Herbiconiux aconitum: one gene and its partner. The main gene of each other region encodes a partner of the protein of the gene in region 2 in a complex. Links are inferred from orthologs where the notes say so. Each region holds a gene or a part of one and is shown on either strand. Other genes may lie near its edges.

The links.
Region 1: the proteins of rpsG (region 2) and tig are in contact, whole or in part, in a crystal structure (PDB 3GTY), measured with the Thermotoga maritima proteins. The link is inferred for Herbiconiux aconitum from one-to-one orthologs. Residues at the interface, in WP_004081843.1 of Thermotoga maritima: Lys34, Lys52, Lys55, Glu59, Arg62, Gln63, Glu66, Asn67, Lys69, Val71, Arg95, Ala109, Lys110, Lys111, Gly112, Arg113, Pro114, Glu117, Glu121, Ile124, Ala125, Tyr127, Asn128, Asn129, Thr130, Gly131, Lys135, Asp139, Arg142, Met143; in WP_004081061.1 of Thermotoga maritima: Glu122, Val124, Val129, Leu130, Tyr133, Glu188, Gly259, Ile262, Tyr263, Glu266, Ser270, Glu273, Gln274, Glu277, Arg308, Gln311, Ile312, Ser315, Tyr316, Glu325, Arg329, Arg336, Leu363, Phe366, Trp367, Arg373, Leu377, Arg381, Leu384, Glu387.

The regions. Positions count from the first base shown.
Region 1 is NZ_JANLCM010000001.1:2,337,809-2,352,465, reverse strand. What follows is about bases 5,344-8,301. They hold tig (trigger factor), read right to left. Parts: upstream 7,532-8,301; coding sequence 6,155-7,531; downstream 5,344-6,154. Other genes in these bases: N1027_RS11135 (epoxide hydrolase family protein), read left to right, coding at 7,935-8,301; N1027_RS11155 (CPBP family glutamic-type intramembrane protease), read right to left, coding at 5,344-6,042. In the rest of the region: N1027_RS11185 (aldo/keto reductase), read right to left, coding at 1-500; N1027_RS11180 (benzoate/H(+) symporter BenE family transporter), read right to left, coding at 529-1,689; ATP-dependent Clp protease ATP-binding subunit ClpX, read right to left, coding at 1,719-2,996; N1027_RS11170 (AAA family ATPase), read right to left, coding at 3,087-3,512; N1027_RS11165 (ATP-dependent Clp protease proteolytic subunit), read right to left, coding at 3,767-4,432; N1027_RS11160 (ATP-dependent Clp protease proteolytic subunit), read right to left, coding at 4,470-5,063; more of N1027_RS11155, read right to left, coding at 5,176-5,343; more of N1027_RS11135, read left to right, coding at 8,302-9,008; N1027_RS11130 (DUF4190 domain-containing protein), read right to left, coding at 9,024-10,070; N1027_RS11125 (hypothetical protein), read left to right, coding at 10,204-10,677; N1027_RS11120 (Dps family protein), read left to right, coding at 10,751-11,236; N1027_RS11115 (amidohydrolase), read right to left, coding at 11,375-12,976; N1027_RS11110 (FMN-binding negative transcriptional regulator), read right to left, coding at 12,973-13,608; N1027_RS11105 (Fpg/Nei family DNA glycosylase), read right to left, coding at 13,610-14,657. UniProt on the Bacillus subtilis protein: Involved in protein export. Acts as a chaperone by maintaining the newly synthesized protein in an open conformation. Functions as a peptidyl-prolyl cis-trans isomerase.
Region 2 is NZ_JANLCM010000001.1:1,800,074-1,814,641, reverse strand. Bases 11,173-14,041 are described here. They hold rpsG (30S ribosomal protein S7), read right to left. Parts: upstream 12,908-14,041; coding sequence 12,437-12,907; downstream 11,173-12,436. Other genes in these bases: N1027_RS08520 (hypothetical protein), read right to left, coding at 13,580-14,041; rpsL (30S ribosomal protein S12), read right to left, coding at 12,907-13,281; fusA (elongation factor G), read right to left, coding at 11,173-12,394. In the rest of the region: rplV (50S ribosomal protein L22), read right to left, coding at 1-181; rpsS (30S ribosomal protein S19), read right to left, coding at 209-490; rplB (50S ribosomal protein L2), read right to left, coding at 503-1,342; rplW (50S ribosomal protein L23), read right to left, coding at 1,368-1,673; rplD (50S ribosomal protein L4), read right to left, coding at 1,670-2,329; rplC (50S ribosomal protein L3), read right to left, coding at 2,333-2,989; rpsJ (30S ribosomal protein S10), read right to left, coding at 3,014-3,322; N1027_RS08565 (fructosamine kinase family protein), read right to left, coding at 3,587-4,354; N1027_RS08560 (DNA topoisomerase IB), read right to left, coding at 4,574-5,545; N1027_RS08555 (Rv0909 family putative TA system antitoxin), read right to left, coding at 5,579-5,788; N1027_RS08550 (hypothetical protein), read right to left, coding at 5,883-6,998; N1027_RS08545 (HSP90 family protein), read right to left, coding at 6,995-8,806; tuf (elongation factor Tu), read right to left, coding at 8,972-10,165; more of fusA, read right to left, coding at 10,280-11,172; more of N1027_RS08520, read right to left, coding at 14,042-14,568.

The DNA of each region.
Region 1 (14,657 bases), 540 kb from region 2 along the record:
CACATCGACGAGGCGCCGATGTACCGCGCCTTGCCGGAGCGCACGACGTCGTTCAGGGCCTCCATCGTCTCTTCGATGGGCGTCTCGTCGTCCCACCGATGAATCTGGTAGAGGTCGACGTAGTCGGTGCCGAGACGGCGCAGACTCTCGTCGATGGAGGTGAGGATGTGCGCCCGCGAGAGCCCGCGGCTGTTCGGCCCGTCGTGCAGCGGACTGTGCTGCAGAGGGAAATACACCTTCGTCGCGATCTGGATCTCGTCACGCCGCGCGAATTCGCCGAGCGCCCGGCCGGCGAACTCCTCGCTCGACCCGGCCGAGTAGCTGTCAGCGGTGTCGAAGGTGGTGATTCCCGCCTCGAGGGCACGACGGTAGAACGGCCGCGACTCCTCCTCGGGCAGCGACCACGGGTGGGTTCCGCGGCCCGGCTCGCCGTAGCTCATGCACCCGAGCACGATCGCCGAGATCTCGAGCCCTGACCGACCGAGGCGTGTGTACTGCATCCGATTCCCTTCGACGCGTGACGGGGTCTCAGGACCCCTCGATCACTTTACGACGCCGCCACGGGAAGGCGCTCCACAGCATGATCACGCCCCCGACGAGCAGGCCCCAGAAGGCCGATCCGATGCTCACGATGGAGACTCCGGATGCCGTCACCAAGAAGGTGGCGATGGCCGGGATGCGGTGCGCCGGGTCTTCGATGGCGTTCGACACTGCCGCCACCAGGGCGCCGAGGAGCGCCAGCCCCGCCACGGCGGTGATGAGGATCGGGGGCGCCGCCGCGATGAGCGCGGTGGCGACGCCGGCCGCCAGGCCGAACACCACGTAGAGGATGCCGGCGGTCACCGAGGCCACCCACCGCTTGTCGCGATCGGGATGCGAGTCGGGCCCCGCCATGATGGCCGCGGTGATGGCAGCGAGGTTGACGGCATGACCACCGAAGAACGAGGCTGTCATGGTGCCGATGCCCGAGGCCAGCAGGGCCGGCCGAGGTGGCACGGCGTATCCGAAGGTCGACATCACGGCGAACCCGGGCACGTTCTGGCCCGCCATCGTCACGATGAACAGAGGAAGGCCGAGGCTCACGATCACCAGTGGATCGAACTCGGGCACCACGAAACTGAGACTCGGCGCGAGACTCGCCTCGGTCAGCCAGCCCGACCCGCCGGTCACGCCGATGCCGATGGCGGCCACCACCATGGCGGCGGGCACTGCCCAGCGCGGTGCGAGGCGGAAGAAGAGAAGCCAGGTGATCACCACGGGCAACGCGAGCCACGGGATCTCGACCGAGGCCTGGATGGGAGCCAGGCAGATCGGGAACAGGATGCCCGCGAGCATGGCGCTCGCCAGCGGCTTCGGGATGCGCGTGATCGCGCGCCCGAGCGCCGGCCACAGCCCACAGAGCACGATCAGAGCGCCGCAGACGAGGAAGGCGCCGACAGCAGCCCGGAAGTCGTCGGTGGTGGCGGCCGCTGCGACGAGCAGGGCCGCGCCCGGTGTCGACCACGCGAACGAGATCGGCATCCGGAACGACCACGCGAGCAGGATGCAGCAGAGCCCGCTGATGACGCAGACGGCGAGTAGACCGCTGGAGGCTTGTGCATCCGTGGCGCCGACGGCATGGAGGCCGGCGACCACGAGCACGAACGAACTGGCGAACCCCGTGATGGCGGAGACGATCCCCGCCGAGATGGGTTGGATGATGAGAGTGCCTTGCGCGCTTAGGCCGACTTCTCCTCGCGCCGCGGTTTGCGGGGAACGATCGTGGGCGCTGCGTTCTCGAGCACGGCCTCGCGGGTGACGATGACGCGGCCCACCTCGTCGGTGGAGGGCACCTCGAACATGATGGGCCCGAGCACCTCCTCCATGATGGCGCGGAGGCCACGGGCGCCGGTCTGGCGGAGCACCGCGAGATCAGCGATGGCCTCGAGGGCGTCGTGCTCGAAGTCGAGTTCGACTCCGTCGAGCTCGAACATCCGCTGGTATTGCCGCACGAGCGCGTTGCGCGGAACCGTGAGGATCTGCATGAGCGCGGCCTGATCGAGCGGCGTGACCGTGGTGACCACGGGAAGCCGGCCGATGAACTCGGGGATGAGCCCGAACTTGTGCAGATCTTCCGGCAGCACCTCGCCGAACAGGTTCGCTTCGGCCTTCTTGCTGTACAGCGGCGAGTTGAAGCCGATGCCGCGGCGGCCGGCGCGCTGGGAGATGATCTCTTCGAGCCCTGCGAAGGCTCCCGCCACGATGAACAGCACGTTCGTCGTGTCGATCTGGATGAACTCCTGATGCGGATGCTTGCGCCCACCCTGCGGCGGAACGCTCGCGACCGTGCCTTCGAGGATCTTCAGCAGCGCCTGCTGCACGCCCTCGCCCGAGACGTCGCGGGTGATCGACGGGTTCTCGGCCTTACGGGCGATCTTGTCGACCTCGTCGATGTAGATGATGCCGGTCTCGGCCCGCTTGACGTCGTAGTCGGCGGCCTGGATCAGCTTCAGCAGAATGTTCTCGACGTCTTCGCCGACGTAGCCCGCCTCGGTGAGGGCTGTCGCATCCGCCACGGCGAACGGCACGTTCAGCCGCTTCGCCAGGGTTTGCGCGAGATAGGTCTTGCCACATCCGGTGGGACCGATGAGCAGGATGTTGCTCTTCGCGATCTCGACCTCGGAGGCCTGCGCCTCGGCCGACACGATCGCCGTGCGGGCGCGGGTGCGCTTGTAGTGGTTGTAGACCGCGACGCTGAGGGCGCGCTTCGCTGCGTCTTGCCCGATCACGTACTCCTCGAGGAAGGAATAGATCTCCTTCGGCTTCGGGAGTTCGAACTCGCTGGCCGCCTCTTCGCTGGCCTCGGACAGACGCTCCTCGATGATCTCGTTGCACAACTCGACGCATTCGTCGCAGATGTAGACACCGGGACCGGCGATGAGCTGCTGAACCTGCTTCTGGCTCTTTCCGCAGAACGAGCACTTGAGCAGGTCGGCGCTCTCTCCTATGCGTGCCATGCCCAGCCTCCTAAACGCTGTGTTCTGTCGAGCCTAACCTGAACCCCGGACAAGCACGGCCAACGACGCCACATTCCCCTCATCCGTCGCTCAATCGACGATGTGACGCAGGTAACGGCCCGGCGCATCCAGAAAGCTGCGCCAGTGGTGCACGAGTTCGAGGTCGTGCCAGGCCGACTCGCGGATACCCCACTCGCCGAGTTCGAGGATGGTCGCACCGGGCAGCGAGGCCAGCACCGGCGAGTGCGTGGCGCACACGACCTGTGCGCCGGCCTTGGCCAGGGCGTCGAGCTGCCCGAGATACCGCAGCGTGGAGCCGAAGGAGAGGGCAGCCTCCGGCTCGTCGAGGCAGAAGAAGCCGGGCGAGTCGATCTTGCGGTCGAGCAGGGCCAGAAACGACTCGCCGTGGCTCATCTCGTGGAAGTCGCGATCGGGCGAATCCGGCAGCGCCTCGAGGTAGCTGTAGTAGCCGTGCATGGTCTCGGCCCGCAGGAAGAACCCCCACTTGGGTCCCACAAGCCCGCGGAGAACACGCGAGAGCCGCGCCTTTGCAGCTCCAAAATCACCGAATGGATGCGCTGGCTGCTGGTGAAATCGCATCCACTACGCCGGGATGCGAATCGAAAGCTGCGGGCCGTACTCGACGACCCTGGGTGGCGGCCCGGCCGCGAAGCGACCGGACCGCCACATGTCGCCTCGCGCCGCAGAAGCGGCGGCGCGAGCGGAGGGGCCCGCCGCCACAGGCGACGGGCCCCTCCGGACCAGCACAGCTAGCTGACGAGCGCCGGGACGTTCTTGCGCGACGTCAGAACCTGGTCGATGAGGCCGTACTCCAGCGCCTCGTCGGCCGACAGGATCTTGTCGCGGTCGATGTCCTTGTTGACCTGCTCCAGCGTGCGGTTCGAGTGGTGCGAGAGCGTGCCCTCGAGCCACTCGCGCATGCGCAGGATCTCGCGAGCCTGGATCTCGATGTCGGACGCCTGTCCGCCGCCCTGGCCGGTGGCCGGCTGGTGGATGAGGATGCGCGCGTTCGGCAGAGCGAGGCGCTTGCCGGGCGTTCCGGCCGCGAGCAATACGGCCGCAGCGGAGGCCGCCTGGCCGAGGCACACGGTCTGGATCTGCGGACGCACGTACTGCATCGTGTCGTAGATCGCCGTCATCGCGGTGAACGAGCCACCGGGTGAGTTGATGTACATCTCGATGTCGCGATCCGGGTCCTGCGACTCGAGCACGAGCAGCTGGGCCATGATGTCATCGGCCGAGGCGTCGTCGATCTGCACGCCGAGGAAGATGATGCGATCCTCGAACAGCTTCGCGTACGGGTCTTGGCGCTTGAAGCCATAAGCCGTGCGCTCTTCGAAGGTCGGCAGGATGTAGCGATCCGTCGGCATGGTGCCGTTGCGGTATGCACTCGCACCGAACGTGGGTGTCTCCATTAGTTGTATCCCTGTTTCTCTCGAAATCCGGTGCTGATCAGACCTGGTCGGCCGCGGTGCCGGCGCCGCCGATGACGTCGCTCGCGAACTCGCGAACGTGGTCGACGAATCCGTACTCCAGCGCTTCCTGCGCGCTGAACCAGCGGTCGCGGTCGCCATCTTCGTTGACCTGCTCGACGGTCTTGCCGGTCTGGGCGGCGGTGAGCTCGGCCAGACGCTGCTTCATGCTCAGGATGAGCTGGGCCTGGGTCTGGATGTCGGATGCGGTGCCGCCGAACCCGCCGTGCGGCTGGTGCAGGAGCACGCGGGCGTTGGGCGTGATGTACCGCTTGCCCTTGGTGCCCGACGTGAGGAGGAACTGGCCCATCGACGCGGCCATTCCGATGCCGACGGTGACGATGTCGTTCGGAACGAACTTCATCGTGTCGTAGATCGCCATGCCGGCCGTGATCGAGCCGCCGGGCGAGTTGATGTAGAGGTAGATGTCGCGCTTGGGGTCTTCAGCCGCGAGCAGAAGGATCTTGGCGCAGATCTCGTTCGCGTTGTCGTCGCGAACCTCGGACCCGAGCCAGATGATGCGGTCCTTCAACAGACGGTCGAAGACGCTGGATGGAAGAGCCGTTTCGGCCATGTGTGTCGCTCCAATTCACTTGCAGTGGTTTGAATCTACTGGAGCGGAGGTTCCGCGGCGCCCGTGTTCGCCGTCGGCAGAGTGTTCGGTTCGCTCCAGGGCCCGCGCCGGCTCAGCCCACGAGGAACATGGGGGGCCATTGCGGATTGTGCGCTCGGGCGATGACGAGGAACACCACCGCGTCGAACAGCAGGTGCACCGTCACGACGTAGCCGAGCGACTTCGTGCGACTGAAGATGAAGCCCTGCAGCAGCGCGAACGGGATGGTGAGCAGCGGACCCCAGGCCTGGTAGCCCAGTTCCCAGAGGAAGGAGACGAACACCGTCGCCTGCAGCAGGTTCGCCAGCCAGTCGGGGAAGTGCCGACGGAGGAGGGCGTAGATCGTGCAGATGAAGAACAGCTCGTCCCAGGTGCCGACCGCGTTGACGCCGATGAACAACCGGATAACCTCGTCGGGCTCACTGACCGTCGGCCAGTTGAGGTAGACCCCCGAGGTGATGAAGTAGAACGGCAGGATCAGCCAGCCGAGGCCGATGACGAGAGCGATGTAGCCCCAGTGGAACCGCCCCCAGCGCCCGCCACCACGCCAGGGGAAGCGGATGGCCCGGTCGCGGTAGAGGAACCGGGAGATCAGGTAGGGCACCGCCACCGCCAGGGCGAGCACCGTGCCCATCAGCGCCATGTTGCCGTAGCTGATGTCGGCCTCGACCGAGATGGTGTTCACGATGGCTTGGCCGAGAGCCACCAGCAGGAGATCGCGGCCGAACCCCGCGGTGGTGAGGCCCCGCCGTTCCAACAGGAACGCCAGCACGACCCCGCCGACCAGCATCAGGTATCCCGGCACCGGGAGCCGCAGCCCGAACAGGAGGATGGCCGCCCCGCAGACCAGCACGGCGGGCAGGAGGGCCCAACTCGCGGCGCGTCGATCGCCCGCGACACCCGCGTGCGGGTGGAGCGCGTCGGATGTCGGCGCGGTCATGCCCCCAGTCTGCCCTGGGTCGGGCGCCGGCGACACCCGTGAAACAGAAGAAGGGCCCGCATCCGTCTGGATGCGAGCCCTTCCCGAGTGCGGTGCGTGACCGCCGATGCGACTAGTGCGAGTGACCCGCGTGGTCGTGGTCGTGGTCGTGGCCGGCGTGGTCGTCGGCGCCGAGGGTGCTGGCCCCGACCAGGTTCTCGCCCTCGTCGTCGGCCGCGAGGGTGGTGAACTCGGAGATGTCGACGGCCTTGCCGTCGGTGTCGACGACCTTCGCCTTCGACAGGATGATCGCGAGTGCCTTGTTACGGGCCACCTCGGCGACCATGGCCGGGATCTGGTTCGACTCGGAGAGGATCTTCACGAACTCGTTCGGGTCCATGCCGTACTGGGCCGAGGACTGCACGAGGTACTGGGTGAGCTCGTCTTGCGAGACCTTGACCTCTTCTTTGTCGACGACCGCATCGAGCAGGATCTGCGTGCGGAAGGTGTTCTCGCTCGACTCGGTGACCTCGGCGCGGTGCACGTCGTCTTCGAGGCGGTTCTCGCTCTCGAGGTGACGCTGCACCTCGTCTTCGATGAGAGCCGGGGGAACCGGCACGTCGACCTTCTCGAGCAGGCTCTCGACGATCTTCGTGCGGGCCTCTGAGGCCTGGCCGAACGCCTTCTGCTTCTCGACCTGGCTCTTGAGGTCGGCCTTCAGCTCGTCGAGCGTGTCGAACTCGCTGGCGATCTGCGCGAAGTCGTCGTCGGCCTCGGGGAGCTCGCGCTCCTTCACCGCGTTCAGCGTGACCGTGACGAGCGCGTCGCGGCCGGCGTAGTCGCCGCCGAGCAGCGGGGCCTCGAAGGTGGTGGTCTCGCCCGCGGTGAGCGTGTCGAGCGCCTCGTCGATACCCTCGAGCAGCTCGCCGGAGCCGATCTCGTAGGAGATGCCGGACGCGGTGTCGACCTCGACGTCGTCGACCATGGCGACGAGGTCGAGCTGGGCGAAGTCACCGGTCTTGGCCGGGCGGTCGACCGTCACGAGCGTGCCGAAGCGGCTGCGCAGGCGCTCGAGCTCCTCGTCGACATCCGCGTCGCTGACGACGGCGGGCTCGACAGCCACCTCGAAGCCCTCATAGTCGGGCAGGTCGATCTCAGGGCGCACGTCGACCTCGATGGCGAGCTCGAGGTCGCCGGAGAAGTCGTCGGCCTTCGGCCACTCGACGATGTCGGCCTGCGGGCGGCCGAGCGGGCGGAGCTCGTTCTCGTCGACCGCGGCACGGTAGAAGCCGTCGAGACCGTCGTTGACGGCGTGCTCGAGCACGGCTTCTTTGCCGACGCGCTGATTGATGATGGGCGGCGGCACCTTGCCCTTGCGGAAGCCGGGGATGTTGATCTGCTCGGCGATGTGGCCGTAAGCGTGATCGATGCTGGGCTTCAGTTCGTCGGGGGTGACGAAGATGGCGATCTTCACACGCGTGGGGCTGAGCTTTTCGACCGTGGTCTTCACGTTGGGGTCTCTCCTGATGGTTGTGAGGTTCGGCGTCGTGTCGGGGCGACAGGATTCGAACCTGCGACCTCCCGCTCCCAAAGCGGGCGCTCTAGCCAAGCTGAGCTACGCCCCGGCGGCGAAATGGCCTCGGCAAGTCTACTGCACGCCCAGGTGCTGACACACAGCACCCCCGAAGCTGTACTACGATGTTCGGGTGCCTGGGGTGAAAGCCCCTCACGGGGATGTAGCTCAATGGTAGAGCCTCAGTCTTCCAAACTGATCACGCGGGTTCGATTCCCGTCATCCCCTCTCCTCTTTTCGCGACGCCGCCGCTCCTGCGGCGTCGCGCGGCCCGTCATGGCGCACCCTCACCCGGGCCGCTTCTCACCTCATCGCTTCGTCGTACGACTAGCTTCGGGGGATGGACGCTTTTCGTATCTCCGTTTCCGATGAGGTTCTCGACGACCTTCGGGCTCGACTGGCTCGCTCTCGGTTCACCTCGCCGAGTGCTGCGGGGTGGGATGCGGGGGTCGATCCCGCGTATTTGCGATCACTCGTGGCGTATTGGGGCGGGGAGTTCGACTGGCGGGCGGCGGAGACGCGGCTGAACGCGTATCCGCAGTTCATCGACCGGGGGCAGCACTTCGTGCATCGGCGACGCGACTCGAGCCGACCGCCGGTGCTGCTGGCGCACGGGTGGCCGAGCAGTTTCGTGGAGATGCTGCCGCTCGCCGATCTGCTCGACGTCGACGTCGTCATCCCGACGCTCCCCGGATTCCTCTGGTCGTCGCTGCCCGAAGGACCCCTCACCCGGGCGGCGATCGCCGAGGGGTTTCACCAACTGATGACCGAGACGCTCGGGTACGAGCGGTACTTCGCCTTCGGGGGTGACATCGGTGGCGCGGCATCCGGATGGCTCGCCACGATGTATCCGGGCGAGGTGGCGGGCCTGCATGTCATCCACGGGCCGTTCCCGGCCGACTTCGACGCGCATCCGATCACCCCCGCCGAACAGGCCTTCTTCGACGCCGAGGCGGCGCGCGACGAGTGGGACTCGGGGTACAGCGACATCATGAGCACCCGCCCCGACACGATCGCGGCCGCCCTCGCCGACTCCCCCTCCGGGCTGGCCGCCTGGATCCTCGACAAGTACCGCGCCTGGAGCGACTGCGACGGCGACCTCGAATCGCGCTGGGACCGCGACACCCTCTGCACCGCGCTCACGCTCTACTGGGTCACTGAGAGCATCGGCACGTCGTTCCGGCAGTACCTCGACTATCCCTCGAACGCGCCGCGGCCGACGATCACGGTGCCCGTCGCCGTCACGCAGAGCCACGAGATCGACATGGATGCGTTCCCGCGCTCCATCGCCGAACGCGCGGCCAGCGACATCCGGCAGTATTCGGCGCCCCATCGCGGCGGGCACTTCCTCGCCCTCGAGGAACCTCAGCTCATCGCCGATCAGCTCACCGCGTTCATGCGCGCGGTGAGCTGATCGGGATGCTGACGCTCAGTTCGTGAAGCGGGCGGTCGTGTATTCGAAGCCGGGCGCCACGTCGAAGACGACGTCGTTCGCGTCGGCGACCGAGTAGGCCTCGACGTAGGTCACGGTCTGCCCGGCAGGGATGGTGTCGACCGGCGGCAGCCCTTCGGCCCCGTTGTCGGGGTCGATGATGAGGCTCGCCTCTACGCCGCCGGAGGTGACGGTGGAGAACGAGAACGGCTGGTAGTCGGTCGCGGTGCCGTTGACGATCGTGACCGTGAACGAGAGGTTCGTCGCCTGGTCGGCGCCGACCGCATTGCCTGATGGTGTGAACGGTGTCGGCTCCGAAACCGAGATCTCCATGCCGTCGTCGTAGGTGACGACCTGGCCGAACTGGGCCGCGATCACGTCACCGAGGCCCCCGTCGTCGGTGCCGTCGTCGGTGCCTTCATCGGGCTCGGTCGTGGCGAAGGGGTCGTCGCTCGGCAACGGGTCGGCGGGGATCGGCGTGATGGTGGCCAGGCCCTCGTCGACGGCCTGGTTCACCGCGCCGATGAAGCCGACGGTGTAGACGATCGCGAGCACGATCGAGAGGATCAAGGCCACCGCGGAGAGGATCGTGCCTCCGATGGCGAGACCTTTGCTCTTGCCCTTGCGCACGAGTGCGATGATGCCGAGCACGAGACCGACCAGCGCGACGAACCAGACCGCGTAGTTGAGGAACGGGATGAACGCGCCGATGAAGGCGACACCGCCCACGATGATCGACGCGATCGCCAGACCGTTGACGCCGCCCGGCGGGGCTGCGGGCGGGGGGCCGCCGTACTGGGGTGGCTGGCCGTATTGGCCGGGAGGCACCTGCCCGGGAGGCACCTCCGCGTACGCCGGCGGCGGAACATACGCGGGCGGCGGCTGGTAGGGGGGCGGCGCATCCTGGCCCGAGGTCCCGGCGGGAGGCGGGCTGACCGGCGGCACCGGAGGTAGCGGAGGAACAGGCGGAACGGGCGGAACCGCGCCGTTGTTCTCGTCGTCGGAATTGTCGGTGGGCCCAGCTCCGGGCGGAAGATTCGTCACCTTTCCCAGTGTGGCACTGGGCCCAACGGATTGCACCCGTGTTCGAGGGTGAATTCGCCGGCCGCAGAAGTCAGGAGCGATAGTCTCGTCAGCACACAGCCGACGATCAGCACCGCCGACGAAAGGCCAGAACATGTCCGATGACGAACTCTCCGGTCCGGAATTCACCGACGAGCCGGCCCTGCTCGCCTCCCCCCTGGAGGTGAAGATCTCGTTCTGGCTCTGGATCGCCGAGGGCATCCTCACGGTCATCGGCGGGCTCGGCTTCGCACTCATCGCGGGCGCCATCCCGCTCGTCGTCGGGGTGGAGAACTCGGAGGCGGCAGCGCTGGTGGGCCTGTTCATCACGGCCGGCGTCCTGATCGCGCTCGTCGCAGTGCTCCGCATCGTGTGTGCGGTGTTCATGCTGCGGGGGCGGGTGTGGGCGCGCAACACCCTGACGGTGTTGGGTGTCATCGGTCTGGTCGGGGTGTATTACGAGTTCCTCAGCAACCCGGGCACCGCGATCGCCCATGCGCTCGTCGCGGTGGTGGCGATCGTGACCATGTACCTGCCCAACTCGAACGCGTACTTCCGGCGCCCGTTCCCGGCTTCTGAAGACATTTAGCCGAGCCTCAGCTTGCTTGCGGCATTTTTCTGGCTGAGTACCGTTGAGGCATAGGGAATCGGAAGGACACCCAATGACTGAGGTAATCACCACCCCCACCAGCACCACGAGCCCGGATGTCGCCGCAGCTGCGGCGCAGTTCCTCGGCCCGGTGGTCATCGAACTCCAGGCCCTCGCCGTGAACGGCAAGCAGGCGCACTGGCACGTGCGGGGCGCCAACTTCATCGGAGTGCACGAGCTGCTCGACCAGGTCGTCGACCACGCCCAGGACTACGCCGACACGGCCGCCGAGCGTGTCGTGGCCCTCGGCCTGCCGATCGATGCCCGCATCCAGACGGTCGCCGAAAAGACCGGCGCCGCCAAGATGCCGGCCGGATTCCTCGCCTCGGATGCGATGATCGCGACGATCATCGAGCAGATCGACGTGGCGCTCGTCGTGGTCAACAAGGCCGTGAAAGAACTCGACCTCATCGACCAGACCAGCCAGGACGTGGCGATCGAGATCGCCCGCGGCCTCGACAAAGACCGCTGGTTCCTCTTCGCGCACATCGCCGCGTAGTTCTCGAGCCCTTCGCGAAAGCGGGCGCGCCCTCCGGGGTGGCGCCCGCTTTTTCGTGCTCGGCGGCGTTTCTCGTCGAGTCGCCAAAATCCGTCGCTACGACCCGACACGTCACGGCGTGTTTTGGCGATTCGCGGGTCAGAGGGTGCGGTGGGTGGCACGCCCGGCGAGGAGCGTCAGCGCGACGGGTATGGTGCGCAAGCGGTCGGCAGCGGCGGTCGGGTCGTCGCTCGGCACGAGGGGGTCGAGGTCGGTCACCGCGAGATCGGCGGGGGCGCCGACACGGATGCGCGTGCCCGCCCGGGTGGACGCCGCGAGCGCCGCGGCAGCCGAGATGCGCTGCTCCGGATGCCACGGCTCGCGCCCGTCGCGGGTGCGCCCCACCGCGGCCGCCATCGTGACCCAAGGGTCGAGAGGCGCGACGGGGGCGTCGGAGCCGAGGGCCAGCGCCGCGCCGGCCTCGAGCAGGCTCGCGAGGGCGAAGGAGCGGCCGGTGCGGCCGGCCCAGAAGCGGTCGGCGACATCCCGGTCGTCCATCGCGTGCTCCGGCTGCACGCTCGCCACGACGCCGAGGGCGGCGAAGCGGGGGATGTCGGCGAGCGCGAGCAGTTGCGCGTGCTCGAGCGAGCCCGAGCATCCGATTCGCTCGAACGCATCGAGCACGAGGGTGTTGGCGTGGTCGCCGATGGCGTGAACGGCCGGCATCAGCCCGGCGGCGGTGGCCCGGGCGAGCAGCGCCTCGAGTTCCGCGGGCGGCACGGTGAGGAGTCCGCGCGAGTCGGGTCGGCCCTCGAGCCCCGGATATTCGTCGAAGCAGTAGGCGGTGCGGGTGTTCAGCGACCCGTCGGTGATGACCTTGAACGGGCCGACGCGCACGATGCCGCCGTCGACGACGTCGCCCGTGCGCAGGCCCGCCGCGATCGCGCGATCGAGGTGCTGCGGGTAGATGCCGAACTCGACGCGCAACAGGTCGTGACCAGCAGCCGCGCGGCGCCGCCAGACGTCGTGGTTCCAGGCCATCTCGAGATCGACGACACCCACCACGCCGCGAGCCGCAGCTGCCCGCGCAGCATCGAGTGCCCAGGCGTCGATCGTGGCGGTGGGCACGTCGTCGAGTGCGCGCTGCACCGCGAACGCGTCGTCTTCACGCAGCACGCCGGTGGGATGCCCGGCGCGGCCAAACCGGGTGAGCGCGGCCGAGTTCAGCCAGCAGCAGTGCAGGTCGCCGGAGACGAGCACGACCGGGCGACCGCCCGACACGGCGTCGAGGCCCGCGGCGGTCGGCTCGTCGGCCCACAGACCGTCACGGAACCCGAACCCCACGAGCACCCCGCCCCCGACTGCGGCTCCGCCCGTCGGCACGCCGTCGGTCGCTCGCGGCCGACCGTCCATCGCGTCGCGCACCAGGGCGATGACTTCGGCAGCCGAGCGGGCGGCCGAGACGTCGAGGCGGCGCGAGACGGCCGCCCAGGCGCTGAAGTGCACGTGGTTGTCCCAAAGGCCCGGGATCACCCAGCGGCCCTCGAGATCGATCCGTTCCGCCGATGCGCTGTCGTTTCGGGCGAACGTGGAGCTAAGCGACGCCTCCACAGGGCTCGCTCCCGTGCTCGTACGCCCGAAATCACCACGGCCGGCAGGAACGACGGCCATGACCCGGCCGTCAGCGATCGTGACGTCGACCGGCTCCGTCTCACCGGGCATCCGCGCCCCCGCCAGGAGCAACGAAGTCGCAGCGCTCACGCCCCGAAGACCTCGGGGTTGGCCAACCGCATCTCGCGCGCCAGCTCGGCGCTCGCGTAGGGCCCAGAACCCTCGAGCTCCCCCACGATGCGCTGCTGCGTCTCCTCGTCGCGGTTCTGGCTCATCTTGACCTTCGCCGTGAACCGCGTCACCGGCAGCCGGAACCCCACCGTTCCCGCGCTGATGCGATCGGCGTAGGCCGAGTTCTCGAGGGTGCCGCGCATCCGCCGCGGATTCGGCATCGGGTCTTCGAAGTGATCGACGAGCTGTTCGAGCACGCGGAGGTTCTCGTCGGCGGGGAGGATCTCGGGCACGCCGTAGAGGTGCGCCGTCACGAAGTTCCAGGTGGGCACCGCGGGCGACGGATCGTACCAGCCGGGCGAGATGTAGCCGTGCGGGCCCTGGATGATCACCAGCACCTCGTGGTCTCCCCACTCGTGCAGCCGCTCATCCGGCCGGCCGACGTGGCTCACGATCGCGAGCTCCTCGCGCGAGTCGTCGACCAGCACGGGGTAATGGGAGGCGACGAGACCGTTCGAGGTCGACGACACGATCGTGGCCCACGGGTTCTCGCCGATCAGCCGACGGATCTCGTCGGGGTCGGTGAGGTCGAAAACGGGATTGTGGCGCATGTCACACCTGATCGATCGGGCACCAGTAGAGCTTGCGGCCGCCGAGCTCCTCGAGCAGGATATGGGTTCCGCAGATGCGGCACGGCAGGCCTTCTCGCTTGTAGACCCAGTGCCGGTCGGCGCGGCTCGCCATCGCTTTGGCATAGGCCTCGTCGTCGAGGTCGTCCATCGTGAGCATCTGCCCGGTGCGCACGCCGAGGTCGAGCAGGTAGGCCCAGTCTCGCCAGAGAGCGCGCACGGTGTCGGTGGGCACGAGCTTGCCAGGAGTGTGCGGTTCGAGCCGGGCGCGGAACAGCATCTCGGCGCGGTAGACGTTGCCGATGCCGCTGACGACGCTCTGGTCCATGAGCAGCAGGGCGATCGGTGTCGGCTTCTTCGTGACCGCGGCGACGAAGCGCTCCTCGGCTGCCGCGGAGTCGTCGAGCAACGGATCGGGGCCGAGCTTCGCGATCACCGCATCCACCTGCGCCGGGTCGAGCACCTCGCAAGCGGTCGGGCCGCGCAGGTCGGCGACGGCCGTCTCCGTGAGCAGACGCACGCGAACGGCGCCGACCGGTTCGGGCGGGAAGCTGCCGTACTCCTCACCGGCCTTCTCCTGCTCGGCCATCCGCAGTCGGGCACGCCGAGGGGCGCCGATCGAGCTGATCGAGTCTTCACCGTCTGCGTCGTCGGGGCCTTCGGGCACGGTACGGAACGCATCCGTGCCGGCGGCATCCGCCTGGGCCGCCTCGCCGATCGCGATCTCGTCGATCGTGCCTTCGGGGGTGTCGCCCAGAACGGTGCCGCGTTGGTTGTTCTGCCCCATCCGGCCGCCCGCCGAACGGATCGTGGCGTCGGTCGTGATGTCGCCCGCGAAATCCCAGGCGCCGTAGATGCCCAGATGCACGCGCAACCAGATCACCCCGTCGAACTCGAGGAACATCTGCTTGCCCACGGCGCGTGAGGCCGTCATCGTCTTGCCGTCGAGCAACGACGCGCCCTCGGCGAAGCGGCCCTGCGGAGAGCTCGCCTCCACCCGCTTCCCCACGAAGTTGCGCGCGAACTGCCGC
Region 2 (14,568 bases):
CCCGCGCGTTCGCGATCGCCGAGGCGACCAGCTTGTACACGGGCTCCGAAGCGCCCTGTGGGGCGAACTTCAGGATGGCCAACGCTTCAACGGCCTGACGGCCGCGGATCAGGTTGACGACACGACGGGCCTTCATGGGGGTGACGCGGATGTGACGCACGCGTGCGATCGACTCCACCATTTCTCTTCCTCCTTCACGTCACCGCGGTTAGCGGCGACGGCCCTTCTTGTCGTCCTTCACGTGTCCACGGAAGGTACGGGTGGGGGCGAATTCGCCCAGCTTGTGACCGACCATGGTCTCGGTGATGAACACCGGGATGTGCTTGCGGCCGTCGTGCACAGCGATGGTGTGCCCGAGGAACGCGGGGATGATCATCGAACGGCGCGACCAGGTCTTGATGACGTTCTTCGAACCGGCTTCGTTCTGCGTGACGACCTTGCGGTACAGGTGGTCGTCGACGAAGGGGCCCTTTTTGAGACTGCGTGGCATTTTCTACGACTCCTACTTACGCTTCTTGCCGACGGTCCGGCGACGCACGATGAGCTTGTCGCTTTCCTTGTTGGGGTGACGGGTGCGGCCTTCGGCCTGACCCCACGGGCTGACAGGGTGACGTCCACCGGACGTCTTTCCCTCTCCACCACCGTGCGGGTGGTCGACCGGGTTCATCGCGACACCACGGACGGTCGGGCGGATGCCCTTCCAGCGGTTACGGCCGGCCTTGCCCCAGTTGATGTTGGACTGCTCGGCGTTGCCGACCTCGCCGATCGTGGCGCGGCAGCGCGCATCCACGTTGCGGATCTCGCCCGACGGCAGACGGAGCTGCGCGTAGGGGCCGTCCTTGGCGACGAGTCGAACCGACGCACCGGCGGAGCGGGCCATCTTGGCGCCACCGCCCGGCTTCAGCTCGATCGCGTGGATGACGGTACCGGTGGGGATGTTGCGCAGCGGCAGGTTGTTGCCGGGCTTGATGTCCGCGCCTGCACCCGACTCGACGATGTCGCCCTGGGCGAGCTTGTTCGGCGCGAGGATGTAGCGCTTCGTGCCGTCCACGAAGTGGAGCAGCGCGATGCGTGCGGTGCGGTTGGGGTCGTACTCGATGTGAGCGACCTTCGCGTTGACGCCGTCCTTGTCGTTGCGACGGAAGTCGATCACGCGGTACTGGCGCTTGTGGCCACCACCGATGTGACGCGTCGTGATACGACCCTGGTTGTTGCGGCCGCCGGTCTTGGAGAGCGGGCGGAGCAGCGACTTCTCAGGAGTCGAGCGGGTGATCTCTGCGAAGTCCGCGACGGACGAACCGCGACGGCCCGGAGTCGTGGGCTTGTACTTACGAATAGCCATGTGTCTTTTCCTCTAGCTTCCGCGCCTAGCCGACGGCCGTGAAGATGTCGATGGAACCGGACTTCAGCGTGACGATGGCACGCTTGGTGTCCTTGCGCTTGCCCTGGCCGAACTTGGTGCGACGGGTCTTGCCCGTGCGGTTCAGCGTGTTGATCGACGCGACCTGAACACCGAAGATCTTCTCGATGGCGAGCTTGATCTCGGTCTTGTTCGAGCGGGGGTCGACCACGAAGGTGTACTTGCCCTCATCGATCAGGCCGTAGCTCTTCTCGGAGACGACCGGAGACAGGATGATGTCGCGCGGGTCCTTGTTGAACGCGGCGTTGCTCATGCGGAAACCTCTTCCTTCTTGGTCTTCGAGGCGACGAAGCCGTCGAAGGAACCCTTGGTGAAGACGATGTCGTCGGAGACGAGGACGTCGTAGGCGTTCAGCTGGTCTGCGGGCAGCACGTGAACGGTCGGGATGTTGCGAACGCTCTTGAGGCTCAGCTCGTCGGTGCGCTCCAGCACGATCAGCACGTGCTTGGACGACGCGACAGTGGCGAGGAACTCGTTCACGGCCTTCGTCGAGGGGGTCTCACCCTGCGAGAGCGACTCGACCACGTGCACGCGGCCGCCGCGAGCGCGGTCGGACAGCGCGCCGAGCAGAGCCGCGGCGATCATCTTCTTGGGGGTGCGCTGCGCGTAGCTGCGGGGCACCGGTCCGTGCACGATGCCACCACCGGTCATCTGAGGGGCGCGGATCGAGCCCTGACGAGCGCGACCGGTTCCCTTCTGCTTGAACGGCTTGCGGCCGGCACCGGAGACCTCACCACGACGCTTGGTCTTGTGGGTTCCCTGACGGGCCGCGGCGAGCTGAGCGACGACGACCTGGTGGATGAGCGGGATGTTGGTCTGCACGTCGAAGATCTCGGCGGGCAGCTCGACGGTGCCGGACTTCTTGCCGGAGACGTCGAGGACATCGAGCGTGTTAGTTGCGGTAGCCATGAACTACGCCCCCTTCACTGCGTTGCGAACGAAAACGAGGCGGCCCTTGGCACCGGGAACGGCGCCCTTGACCAGCAGCAGGCCCTTCTCGGCGTCGACCGAGTGGATGACCAGGTTGAGCACGGTGACGCGCTCGCCACCCATGCGGCCGGCCATGCGCATGCCCTTGAAGACACGGCTGGGCGTCGAGGACGCACCGATCGAGCCGGGCTTGCGGTGGTTGCGGTGCGAACCGTGCGACGAGGAGACACCCTTGAAGTTGTGGCGCTTCATCACACCGGCGAAGCCCTTACCCTTCGAGGTGCCCACGACGTCGACCTTCTGGCCGGCTTCGAAGACGCTCTCGGCGGTGAGCTCCTGGCCGATGGTGTAGTCAGCGGCATCCGCGGTGCGGATCTCGGTGATGTGGCGACGCGGGGTGACCCCGGCGGCGTCGAAGTGACCGGTGGCGGGCTTGTTGACCTTACGGGGGTCGATCTGGCCGGCGGCGATCTGAACGGCCGAGTAGCCGTCCTTCTCCGGGGTGCGGATCTGGGTGACGACGTTCGGAGAGACCTCGACGACGGTCACGGGGATGAGACGGTTGTTCTCGTCCCACACCTGGGTCATGCCGAGCTTCTTGCCGAGCAGGCCTTTGGAAGTCTTAGCGGTGGTAGCCATGAGTGTTTACTGGTTCCTTCCCGCTCAGAGCTTGATCTCGATGTTGACGTCGGCGGGGAGGTCGAGACGCATGAGCGAGTCGACGGCCTTCGGCGTCGGGTCGATGATGTCGATCAAGCGCTTGTGGGTGCGCATCTCGAAGTGCTCCCGGCTGTCCTTGTACTTGTGGGGAGAACGGATGACTGCGATCACGTTCTTCTCCGTCGGAAGCGGCACGGGGCCGACGACGGTTGCTCCTGCACGGGTGACCGTGTCGACGATCTTGCGCGCCGAGGTGTCGATGACCTCATGGTCATACGACTTAAGTCGAATGCGGATCTTCTGTCCCGCCATGTGTGACTCTCTCTCTGTCTCGCGTCGTACAGCCTCGACTGCATTGGACGCACCACTGTTTTGCTATCAAGCACGCGCACACACACTTCACCTAGGGCGAGGAGGGGGTGGCGATTAAGCTATGTTCTGCTGTCTGCGGCCTAGCCTCAGGGGCTATGCACTGCCAAAACAGTGATCCGGCACGCCAAGGGCGGCCCGAAATGTTGAACTAGACGAGTTTGCCACATCGGGGGCCTACTTGCAACCCGGGCGTGTCGCGCCTGCTCATGCCACCCCGGCGGCGAGGGCCAGCACGGCCTCGGCGGCTCGCACCAGCTCCGTGCCGTAGGACGGACCGTGGCCCACGGCGTGCACGGCCAGCGGGAACAACTGGTGCAGCGGAACCCGTGCGTGCCAGTCGGGAGCAAGTGGCGCGACCTGGTCGTAGGCGGTCAGGATGTCGTCGAGGAACGGCACTCCGAACAGCACCAGCATGGCGAGATCGGTCTCCCGGTGGCCGCCGTGCGCCGCTGGGTCGATGAGCACCACCCCCGTCGGTGTCCACAGGACATTTCCCGACCAGAGGTCGCCGTGCAGCCGCGCGGGCGGCTCGCCGTCGTCGAAGATGCCGGAGCGGATCAACTCGCACGCCCGCACCACGGTCTGGAAGCCGTCGGCGGTCAGGTTGCCCCGCGCCACGGCCTGCTCGGCGTACGGCCGCACCCGTTCCTGCGGGTAGAACTCGCTCCAGGTCGCCCACTCCCCCACCGTCATCCCGCGCCGGCCGATGTAGCACGGGCCGGACCAGCCTGCCGGTGGCACGCCGAACGCATCCGCGCCCGCCGCGTGCGTCGCCGCGAGCAGCTCGCCGAATCGCCGCGCCGCCTCCCGGCTCGGCCGCGCGCTGCGCAACTCGTCGAGCTCGATGCCGTCGGGCCGCACCGCGTGCACCCTGACGCAGGGGACACCGTCGCTCGCGGCCAGCCAGGCGAGGCCGGCCGCTTCGGCCTCGAAGAAGCCCTCGGGTGCCGCGGGGTCGAACTTGGTGAACACATCACCACGCTATGCCCGACAGGTTTCAACGGCATGTCGAACGAGAAACGTTCTTACGGGAGCACCCGGAGCCCAGTCGTCTCAATCGCGCTGGTCACTCTCGGCCAAGCTCTGTTCGCAGCGTCTGGCGGCGAGCCTCCCGTAAGAACGATTGCCCCCATTCTGCGCCTTTGCACCGAGAACGCAACCCTTGACTTCAGGCCCGAAAAGTGGATCGGATCAGGTGAACAAGAGCGCCCGCAGCTCGCTCTCCGCCGACGCCAGCCTGGTCGGGTCGATGGTCTGCCCGGCCGAATAGTGGTCGACGACCCGTGGGTCGACGTAGCTCTTCTTCGCGATCGCCGGGGTGTTGCCGAGCACCACGGATGCGTCGCGCATCGCCGCGGTCAGCGCCCGTGCCCGAGCTGTCGGCCGATCCTCCGGACCGTGCCGGGCGAGACTCACGGCGGCCGCGAGAGTGCCGTGCAGGGTGCGGAAGTCCTTGGCCGTGAACTCGCCGCCCGTGCGCTCCTTGACGTAGGCGTTGATCTCTTCCGGATCAACCGGATGCCAGGTGCGGTGACCCGACTTCCACGCGAGCAGACGCGCCTGTGGCCCGCGACGCTTCAGGCTCCGCACCACCGAGGCGAGGTCGGCGTCGAGGATCTCGGATTCCCATTCCTCGCCGCTCTTCGCAGGAAACTCCAGCTTGACGATGTCACCCGACACGGTCGCGTGCTCGCACAGCAGACTGGTGAGCCCGTAGCTGCCGTGCTGCTGGGCGTAGCGCTCGTTGCCGACCCTCAGCGAGCCGGTGTCGAGCATCCGGAAACCCGCGGCCAGGGCGCGCTCCTGCGGGTAGCCCTCTTTGCGCAGATCGAGCGTCACCAGCCGGCGGGCGGCCGGGAGCGATTCGGCCAGCGCCAGGGCCCGGTCGTACTTGATGCGGTCTTTCTGCTCCCGCCACGTCGGGTGGTAGATGTACTGACGGCGACCGGCGCCGTCGACTCCGGTGGCCTGGATGTGGCCGTTCGCGTAGGGCGCGATCCAGACATCCGTCCACGCCGGCGGAATGGCCAGGTGCTCGAAACGGGCGCGCAACTCCGGGTCGGTGATGGTGGTGCCGTCGTCGTCGCGGTAGGTGAAGCCCTTCCCCGAGCGGATACGACGGATGCCCCGTCCCGATGAATCTGAGCGTCGGAGGCGGGGCATCTCACCATCTAAGTCCTAATCGGACGAATCGGCCTACTCGGTGCCCACTGCTTTGTCGGCGGCAGCCCGGGCGCCCTCGACCTGCTCATCGAACTTGCCCCCGGTGACCTTCTTCACGGTGTCGGAGACACCGTCGAGCACCTTGTCGCTGATGTCTTCGGCCTGCTCGCTCTTCAGCGCTTCTTGCACCTTGTTGTCCGCTAGGAACTCTTGGGCCTTCTTCGTGATGTCGTCCAGTCCCATTTCGATCTCCTTCGATCCGGCCCCGACCTGACGAGGCTCAAGAGCACCATTGTGGCTGAAGTCCGAGGAACGCAAAAGGGCTTCTGGATCGACTTCAGGATTGGGGCCGGATGCTGAGGTCGCCGAGCGCCCGCGACCGGGCGAGTGATCGTTCGAACCGCCTGGTGCCGTTCCGCCCGTCAAAGGCTCGCGCAAGCTTCTCCGCCGCTGCCCTGACACCGACGGCGAGCTCGTCAGAAAACCACGGTTCGGGGTGATCGCCGAGAATGCCGACGAGAGCAGCCGCTTCGGCGCCGGCCACCCTGACCGGGCGGTGTGAGCCACGGTCGAGAGCCTCGAGCAGAACCCCCATTGCGCACAATACGTCGAATCGCTGAGCGTCGAAGAGCCTGTCATCGGCGATCCGGCCGATGTGGCGCTCCAGCACCGGAAGGCCCGTCGTCGCATCGTCGGTGACGGCGAAGTAGATCAGCTGGCCGGCCAGACCGCCGAGGTCGCCGCGCTCTGTCACGAGGTCGATGGACCGTCGATGCATCGACTGCGCGTCAGCCACCCGCCCGGCGCGCAGGTACGGCAGGAGCACCATCGACATAGCGTTCTGCGGCTGGCTGTGACAGGTCGCACCCGAGGAAAGCATCTCCTCCACCATGGTGATTGCTGCCGCGTCGTTCTCCATTTCGAGGTGATACCAGGCGACGACGGCGCGCGAACAGGCGTCGCAGTCGCCGAAGTCATCGGAAGGCGTTGAGCGCAACTCGTCGAGCAATCGGCGCGCCTCGTCGAGGTGGCCGAGCGCGACCTTCACCCGGAAGCGACTCTGCAGAACGCCTTTCCGGCCGACGCCGGCACGGGAGTACCGCTCTTCCATGTCATCGAGAACTCGGTCGATCTGATCGAGGCCGAATCGTGCCGATCCGACGAGCGCGCTGGCCATCCATTTGAAGTGCCAGAGCAACCGCTCCCCTCCCGCCGTCAGGGGAAACCGGTTCGGATCAGCGTCGTGACGGGCGCGACACCAGGCGAAGGAACTGAGCTGAACCTCTGTGTCACCGGTCATCGCGGCGGAATGCGTCATGCGCATCCGCAACGCGTACTCGAGCTCAGCGTCGTCGGACTCGATCGCTAGGGCGATCGCACGGGCGAGCAGAGCGCGTTCTGCGCGTCCGTAAGGCAGAGAGTCGATCCGTGCCACGAGGTCATTGACATTCACCGGGGCCTCCCTGTGCCAGGCGCAATGGTCCGCTGGAGAATCGCGGTGAAAGACCTCGCAACCATCGCTCGATCGACAGGCCTCAGCGGCCGATGACTCGCCAAGACGGCTTGCAGATTGAGAAGACGCACGGCCTCCTCGAACGCCGCCCGGTCGCTCATCTCGGCGAGCGACCGCACGATCTGATTGTTCCAGTTGAGGCAGAGCTGCAATCCGGATCGCAGTGGTGGTCCGGCAATGTCCAGGGCGATCGCGTCGACTCGATCGAGAACGTCTTTCCAGAGATCGTCGGACACCGATCGCGCGCCCTCGAGTTCGGCCCGTCGAACTGCTCCGGCGTCGTGAACCGACAGCGCAGCCACCTCGGACGGTTCGAACAGCCTTACGATCACGGCGACCTGGGAGTCGGAGAGGACGGCCCCGGCGCGCTCGACCAGTCGGAGAACGCGCTGACGGTCGGAGGCTGGCGGCGTTCCGAACCGTTCGCTCTCGCTCTTCGCTGTGACCGTCTCGAGAGTGGTCCCGGCGAACAACGCCGGAGCCCGCTCGAGAATCTCGACGTCGTACGCGTGGCCTGCGTTCAGGATCGGCCGGCCCAAGGGCATCAGTGGGGCGACCTGACGGAATTCGTCGACGGTATGCGCGTATCGGATCACGCCTCCGAGCAGGTCGCCGAGTTCCATGCGGCCGGACGATGTCTCGAACGCAAGGTGCGGCAGGAGGCACCGGGCGAACTCGTCGTCGTGCAGCGCGACTCCCTTGAGCGACATCTCGTGGATGGACACGAACTCGGCGAACCTCCTGGGCCTTTCGGCGGCGAGTTCGAGAATCCACTCCCTGACAGCTGCCCCGATGGCGTTCCTCGTCTCGAGAAGAGCGTCGTTCTCGACCAATTGCTCTCGAGACGCGGTCGGTGTGAGTCCGTCGGAATCCACGCACACCCTGGCGAAGACCAGCCAATTCGGAGTCAATTCCTCCGAGCGCTCCGACACCAGCATTCCACCGAGATGAACGGCTCCCGACCGCCGCGAACCTGGCGGCTGGGCGAACGGGAGAATGAAGGCGACTCCGCGCGTCGACGTCGACGGTGCACGCAGACTCACCATGTCGAAGGGGGTCGCACCGATGAATCCACGTCCGAAGGCCTCGATGGCTTCTCGATTCCCGGCCGTGATCTCATCAATGAACACCGGGTGCTGATTGACCTCCACGTGCCGACCTTGCGCATCTTCGACCAGGATCGGCACGTCGAGGAACCGTGCGTAGCGTCGAACGAGTGCCGTTACGGTCTCCGAATCGAGCGACATCGACGGATCGGCAGAGGGGATCAGGCGCACTTCGGTTCCGATGCGCCGCCGAGCAGATTCTGCGGTGGACAGGCGGCGGACCGTAAACGTGCCGTCGGTGCTGCCCACCCATTGCACGGCCGACCCGCCTTTGGCAGAACGCGTCGTCACCGAGATGCGGTCTGAGACCATGAAACAACTCAGCAGCCCGATTCCGAATTGACCGAGATAGTCCCGATGGGGCAACTCGAACATGTCGCGCTTGGAGCTGCTCCCAACCGTCGCCAGGAGCTCTTCGACTTCGTCGATGGTCAGACCGATACCGTCGTCGATGACTGCGAACTCGGACTGGCCCGGGCGGCACGGGAGCACGAGCACACCCCTCCCGGACACGCTCGGCTGCAGGCCTTCGCGGGAGTCCCATTCGCCCCGAGCCACCATCGCATCGCGAGCGTTCTGCAGCAGCTCCCGCAAGAAGACGTGAGGGCTTGAGTAGATGTGCCGACTCAGAAGGTCGATCATGCCTCCCAGATCGACATGGAAGGGCCGACCTGCCATCACGCGGAGAATCCATTCACGGCGGCAATTGTATCGAGGTTTCCTCGTTTTTGCTACGGTTTGAGGAGTCCCGGCAAAGCAAAAGGGCCGCGCCCGAAGGCGCGACCCTGATGCGTGTGGTGCGGAGTGTTACTTGTTGATCTTGGTGACGGTACCGGCACCGACGGTGCGGCCACCCTCACGGATCGCGAAGCCGAGTCCCTCTTCCATCGCGATCGGCTGGATCAGCGCGACCGAGATGTCGGTGGTGTCGCCGGGCATGACCATCTCGGTGCCCTCGGGCAGCGTGATGACGCCGGTGACGTCCGTGGTGCGGAAGTAGAACTGCGGACGGTAGTTCGTGTAGAACGGGTTGTGACGGCCACCCTCATCCTTCGACAGGATGTAGGCGGTGCCCTCGAAGTCGGTGTGCGGCGTGACCGAACCCGGCTTGACGACGACCTGACCGCGCTCCACGTCCTCGCGCTTGGTGCCGCGGAGGAGCAGACCACAGTTCTCGCCGGCCCATGCCTCGTCGAGCTGCTTGTGGAACATCTCGATACCGGTGACCGTGGTCTTCTGCGTCGGGCGGATGCCGACGATCTCGACCTCGGAGTTGATGGCGAGGGTTCCACGCTCGGCGCGGCCCGTGACGACGGTTCCACGACCGGTGATCGTGAAGACGTCCTCGATCGGCATGAGGAACGGCTTGTCCTTGTCGCGGATCGGGTCGGGGATCGACTCGTCGACGGCGTCCATCAGGTCGAGGATGGACTGGGTCCACTTCTCGTCACCCTCGAGAGCCTTGAGACCGGAGACGCGAACGACGGGGGCGTTGTCGCCATCGAAGTTCTGGCTCGCGAGCAGCTCGCGAACCTCGAGCTCGACGAGCTCCAGGATCTCCTCGTCGTCGACCATGTCGGCCTTGTTCAGCGCCACGAGCAGGTAGGGCACGCCGACCTGCTTCGCGAGCAGAACGTGCTCACGGGTCTGAGCCATCGGGCCGTCGGTGGCGGCGACCACGAGGATCGCGCCGTCCATCTGAGCAGCACCGGTGATCATGTTCTTGATGTAGTCGGCGTGACCAGGGGCGTCGACGTGAGCGTAGTGACGCTTGGGCGTCTCGTACTCGACGTGCGAGATGTTGATGGTGATGCCGCGCTGGCGCTCCTCAGGAGCGGAGTCGATCGACGCGAAGTCGCGCTGAACGTTGGTCGCCGACGGGAACTTGTCCGCCAGGACCTTCGAGATGGCAGCGGTAAGAGTGGTCTTACCGTGGTCAACGTGACCGATCGTTCCGATGTTGACGTGCGGCTTGGTCCGCTCGAACTTGGCCTTAGCCACTAGGTCCTCCTCAGGACTCTCATGCCGGAGTCACGGGTGCTGGATTGCATCCGGAATCAGGCGGGGGTTTGTTGATATTTTACGCGAACCTACGAGGCCCGCAGAACTCGGGTGCTACTCGCCCTTGTTCTTCTGGATGATCTCGTCGGCCACAGCCTTCGGGACCTCGGCGTAGCTTTCGAAGGCCATCGAGTACACCGCGCGGCCCGAGGTCTTCGACCTCAGGTCACCGATGTAGCCGAACATCTCCGACAGCGGGACGTGTGCCCGGACGACCTTGACGCCCTGGGCGTCTTCCATCGACTGGATCTGACCACGGCGGGAGTTCAGGTCGCCGATGACGTCGCCCATGTACTCCTCGGGCGTGCGCACCTCGACGGCCATCAGCGGCTCGAGCAGAACGGGGTTGGCCTTGCGGGCCGCTTCCTTGAACGCCATCGAGCCGGCGATCTTGAACGCCATCTCCGAGGAGTCGACATCGTGCGAGGCGCCATCGAGCAGGCTCGCCTTGACCCCGACCATGGGGTATCCGGCGAGCACGCCGACCTGCAGCGCATCCTGGATTCCGGCGTCGACCGAGGGGATGTACTCGCGCGGAACGCGGCCACCGGTGACCTTGTTCACGAACTCGTACGTCTTGTCGGCCGTGACCTCGAGAGGCTCGATCGCGATCTGGATCTTCGCGAACTGGCCCGAACCACCGGTCTGCTTCTTGTGCGTGAAGTCGTGGCGCTCGACGGTCTTGCGGATCGTCTCGCGGTAAGCCACCTGGGGCTTGCCGACGTTCGCCTCGACGTTGAACTCGCGCTTCATGCGGTCGACCAGGATGTCGAGGTGGAGCTCGCCCATTCCCTTGATGACCGTCTGACCGGTCTCCTGGTTCTGCTCGGTGCGGAAGGTCGGGTCTTCTTCAGCGAGCTTCTGGATGGCGACACCCAGCTTCTCCTGGTCAGCCTTCGTCTTCGGCTCGATCGCGACCTCGATGACCGGCTCCGGGAACGTCATCGACTCGAGGACGACCTGGTTCGACGGGTCGGACAGGGTGTCACCGGTGGTGGTGTCCTTCAGGCCGATGACCGCGTAGATGTGGCCGGCGGTGACCGAGTCGACCGGGTTCTCCTTGTTTGAGTGCATCTGGAAGATCTTGCCGATGCGCTCCTTCTTGCCCTTGGTCGAGTTCATGACCTGGCCGCCGGAGTCGAGGTGACCCGAGTACACGCGGATGTAGGTCAGTCGACCGAAGAAGGGGTGAACCGCGACCTTGAACGCGAGGGCCGCGAACGGGTCCTTCGGGTCGGGGTGACGCTCCACGACGACCTCTTCGTCACGGATGTCGTGACCCTCGGTCGCAGGCACGTCGAGCGGGCTCGGCAGGTAGTCGACCACAGCATCCAGCATCGGCTGCACACCACGGTTTTTGAACGCAGAACCGCACAGCACGGGGTAGATCTCGCTGTTGACGGTGAGCTTGCGGATGGCGCCCTTGATCTCGGCGACCGACAGCTCCTCACCGCCGAAGAACTTCTCGAGCAGCGCGTCATCGGTCTCGGCGACGGTCTCGAGGAGCACCTGACGGTACTCGTCGGCCTTCTCCTTGAGGTCGGCCGGGATCTCTTCGATCTCGTACTTCGCACCGAGCGCGACGTCACCCTTGGAGTCGCCGCGCCAGGTGAGCGCGCGCATCTCGACCAGGTCGACGACACCCTCGAAGCTCGACTCAGCACCGATGGGGAGCTGGATCACGAGGGGCTTGGCGCCCAGGCGGTTGATGATCGTGTCGACCGTGAAGTAGAAGTCGGCGCCGAGCTTGTCCATCTTGTTGACGAAGCAGATGCGCGGCACGTTGTACTTGTCGGCCTGACGCCACACGGTCTCGGACTGGGGCTCAACGCCCTCCTTGCCGTCGAACACGGCCACTGCGCCGTCGAGCACGCGGAGCGAACGCTCCACCTCGACGGTGAAGTCGACGTGACCCGGGGTGTCGATGATGTTGATCTGGTTCTTGTTCCAGAAACAGGTCGTCGCAGCAGAGGTGATCGTGATGCCACGCTCCTGCTCCTGCGCCATCCAGTCCATCGTCGCGGCGCCGTCGTGCACCTCACCGATCTTGTGGGTGATGCCCGTGTAGAACAGGATGCGCTCGGTGGTGGTGGTCTTGCCGGCATCGATGTGAGCCATGATGCCGATGTTGCGGACCTTGTTCAGGTCGGTGAGCACGTCCTGTGCCACGGATATCCTCCGAAAAGTAAGGGTGAAAAAGAGGGCGAGCGACTACCAGCGGTAGTGGGCGAATGCCTTGTTCGACTCGGCCATCTTGTGGGTGTCTTCGCGACGCTTGACAGCGGCGCCCAGACCGTTCGACGCGTCGAGGATCTCGTTGGTGAGACGCTCGGTCATCGTCTTCTCGCGGCGGGCCTTCGCGTAGGAGGTGAGCCAGCGCAGTGCGAGGGTGTTGGCGCGGTGAGGCTTGACCTCGATCGGCACCTGGTAGGTCGAACCACCGACGCGGCGGCTGCGCACCTCGAGAGTCGGGCGCACGTTGTCGAGTGCCTTCTTCAGCGTGACGACGGCATCCTGGCCGTTCTTCGAGGCGACACCTTCGAGAGCTTCGTAGACGATGCGCTCAGCAGTGGCCTTCTTGCCGTCGAGGAGGATCTTGTTGACCAGCTGGCTGACGACCGGAGCACCGTAGACCGGGTCGGCGACAACGGGACGCTTCGGGGCGGGACCCTTGCGAGGCATTACTTCTTCTCCATCTTCGCGCCGTAACGGCTGCGAGCCTGCTTGCGGTTCTTCACGGCCTGCGTGTCGAGCGCGCCGCGGATGATCTTGTAGCGAACACCGGGGAGGTCTTTCACACGACCGCCGCGGACGAGCACCATCGAGTGCTCCTGCAGGTTGTGGCCCTCACCGGGGATGTAAGCGGTGACCTCGGTGCCGTTCGACAGCTTGACACGGGCGACCTTACGAAGCGCGGAGTTCGGCTTCTTGGGGGTGGTGGTGTACACACGGGTGCACACGCCGCGCTGCTGGGGGTTGGCCTTGAGGGCGGGCGCCTTGGTCTTGGTGACCTTCGGGGTGCGACCCTTTCGGACCAACTGCTGAATGGTTGGCACTACTTACTCCTTGTATTCGTACTGCACAGTGTTGGTCGGGCACGGACATCCGGTACCCGTTCGTTCACGATCCGCACACGCCGTTACGGGCGTGTCGAGTTCGCTTGGATCCACCGGCGGTACAAAATGGCTCTGGTATCGCTGGTTGGAAGAGCAGTGGAGACTTCTCAGTCTGGCTTCGCTCGAAAATCTGGGCATGCAAGTATGCACACACCCGGAAAATTCTAGCCTCTTGACCCATCTGGGTCAAATGCCGAGGAGCCGCAGCTCCACGACCGGCAACGCGGACCTCAGGATCTTACCAGGTCGTGACGGGTGCCTGCGGCTCCGGGTAGCCCGACTCCGCCGGTGCCGTGTAGGCGGGCGCCGATGTGGCAGCCTCCTGGTTGCGCTCGTACTCCTCGCGGTCGGCGACGGTGCGGGCCTTCATCTTGCGACCGCGCGCAGCGATCCAGGCGCCCGTCCAGATCGAGGCTTCGCGCGCGACGATCGCCCCGGCGAGAGTCAGCGGGTCCATCGTGAGCGAGCGTACGAAGTCGAACTGCTCCTGCGGCTGCCAGGTCCAGGCCTGCACGTGGATAAGCGCCCCCGCGATGCCGGCGAAGTAGACCAGCACTGCCACCAGGAAGCCACCGAGCACGTAGGCCCACCAGCCGGCGCGGTTGACGATCAGAACGATCAGGATGAGCGAGATCGCGAAGACGACGACCGGCACGATGAACGCGGCGCTGAGAAGGAACGACGAGAACGCCGAGACGTACGCGTCGGGCTGCACGTTCACCGAGATGATGACGAAGGCGACCGCGGCGTAGACCACCGCGAAGGCGACGGTTCCGACGAGCGCGATCAGCGAGCCGCCGCCGCGGTTGCCGCGGGGGGCGGGGGGCGTCGATACGAGCGGCTGCGGCACGGGCTGGTAAGGCGGCGGGTAGGCGGCACCGGCCATCGCTGCGGCCGCGGGCGGCGCGGGAGCGAAGGCGGCGGCGGGATAGGGCGTGCGGGTCTGCTGCGGGTCGGTGAAGGCCGACGTGGGCTCGGACGACGTCACCGCGGGGCCACCCACCGGCTGACGCTCGTAGGCGGCCGTGGCCTGCTCGGCGACGGGAGCGTGATCCGTGACGACGTAGGGGCCGCCCAGCGGCTCGCGAGCGGCGCTATCGGTCTCGATCACGTCGACGACCTCCACGCGCTCCGTGACCTCGGTGCGCTCGCTCGGCGCATCCGCACCCGTCTCGTCGGCAGCGGGGGCCTCCCACGCGGGCAGATCAGGCAGCGGAGGTGTGGCGG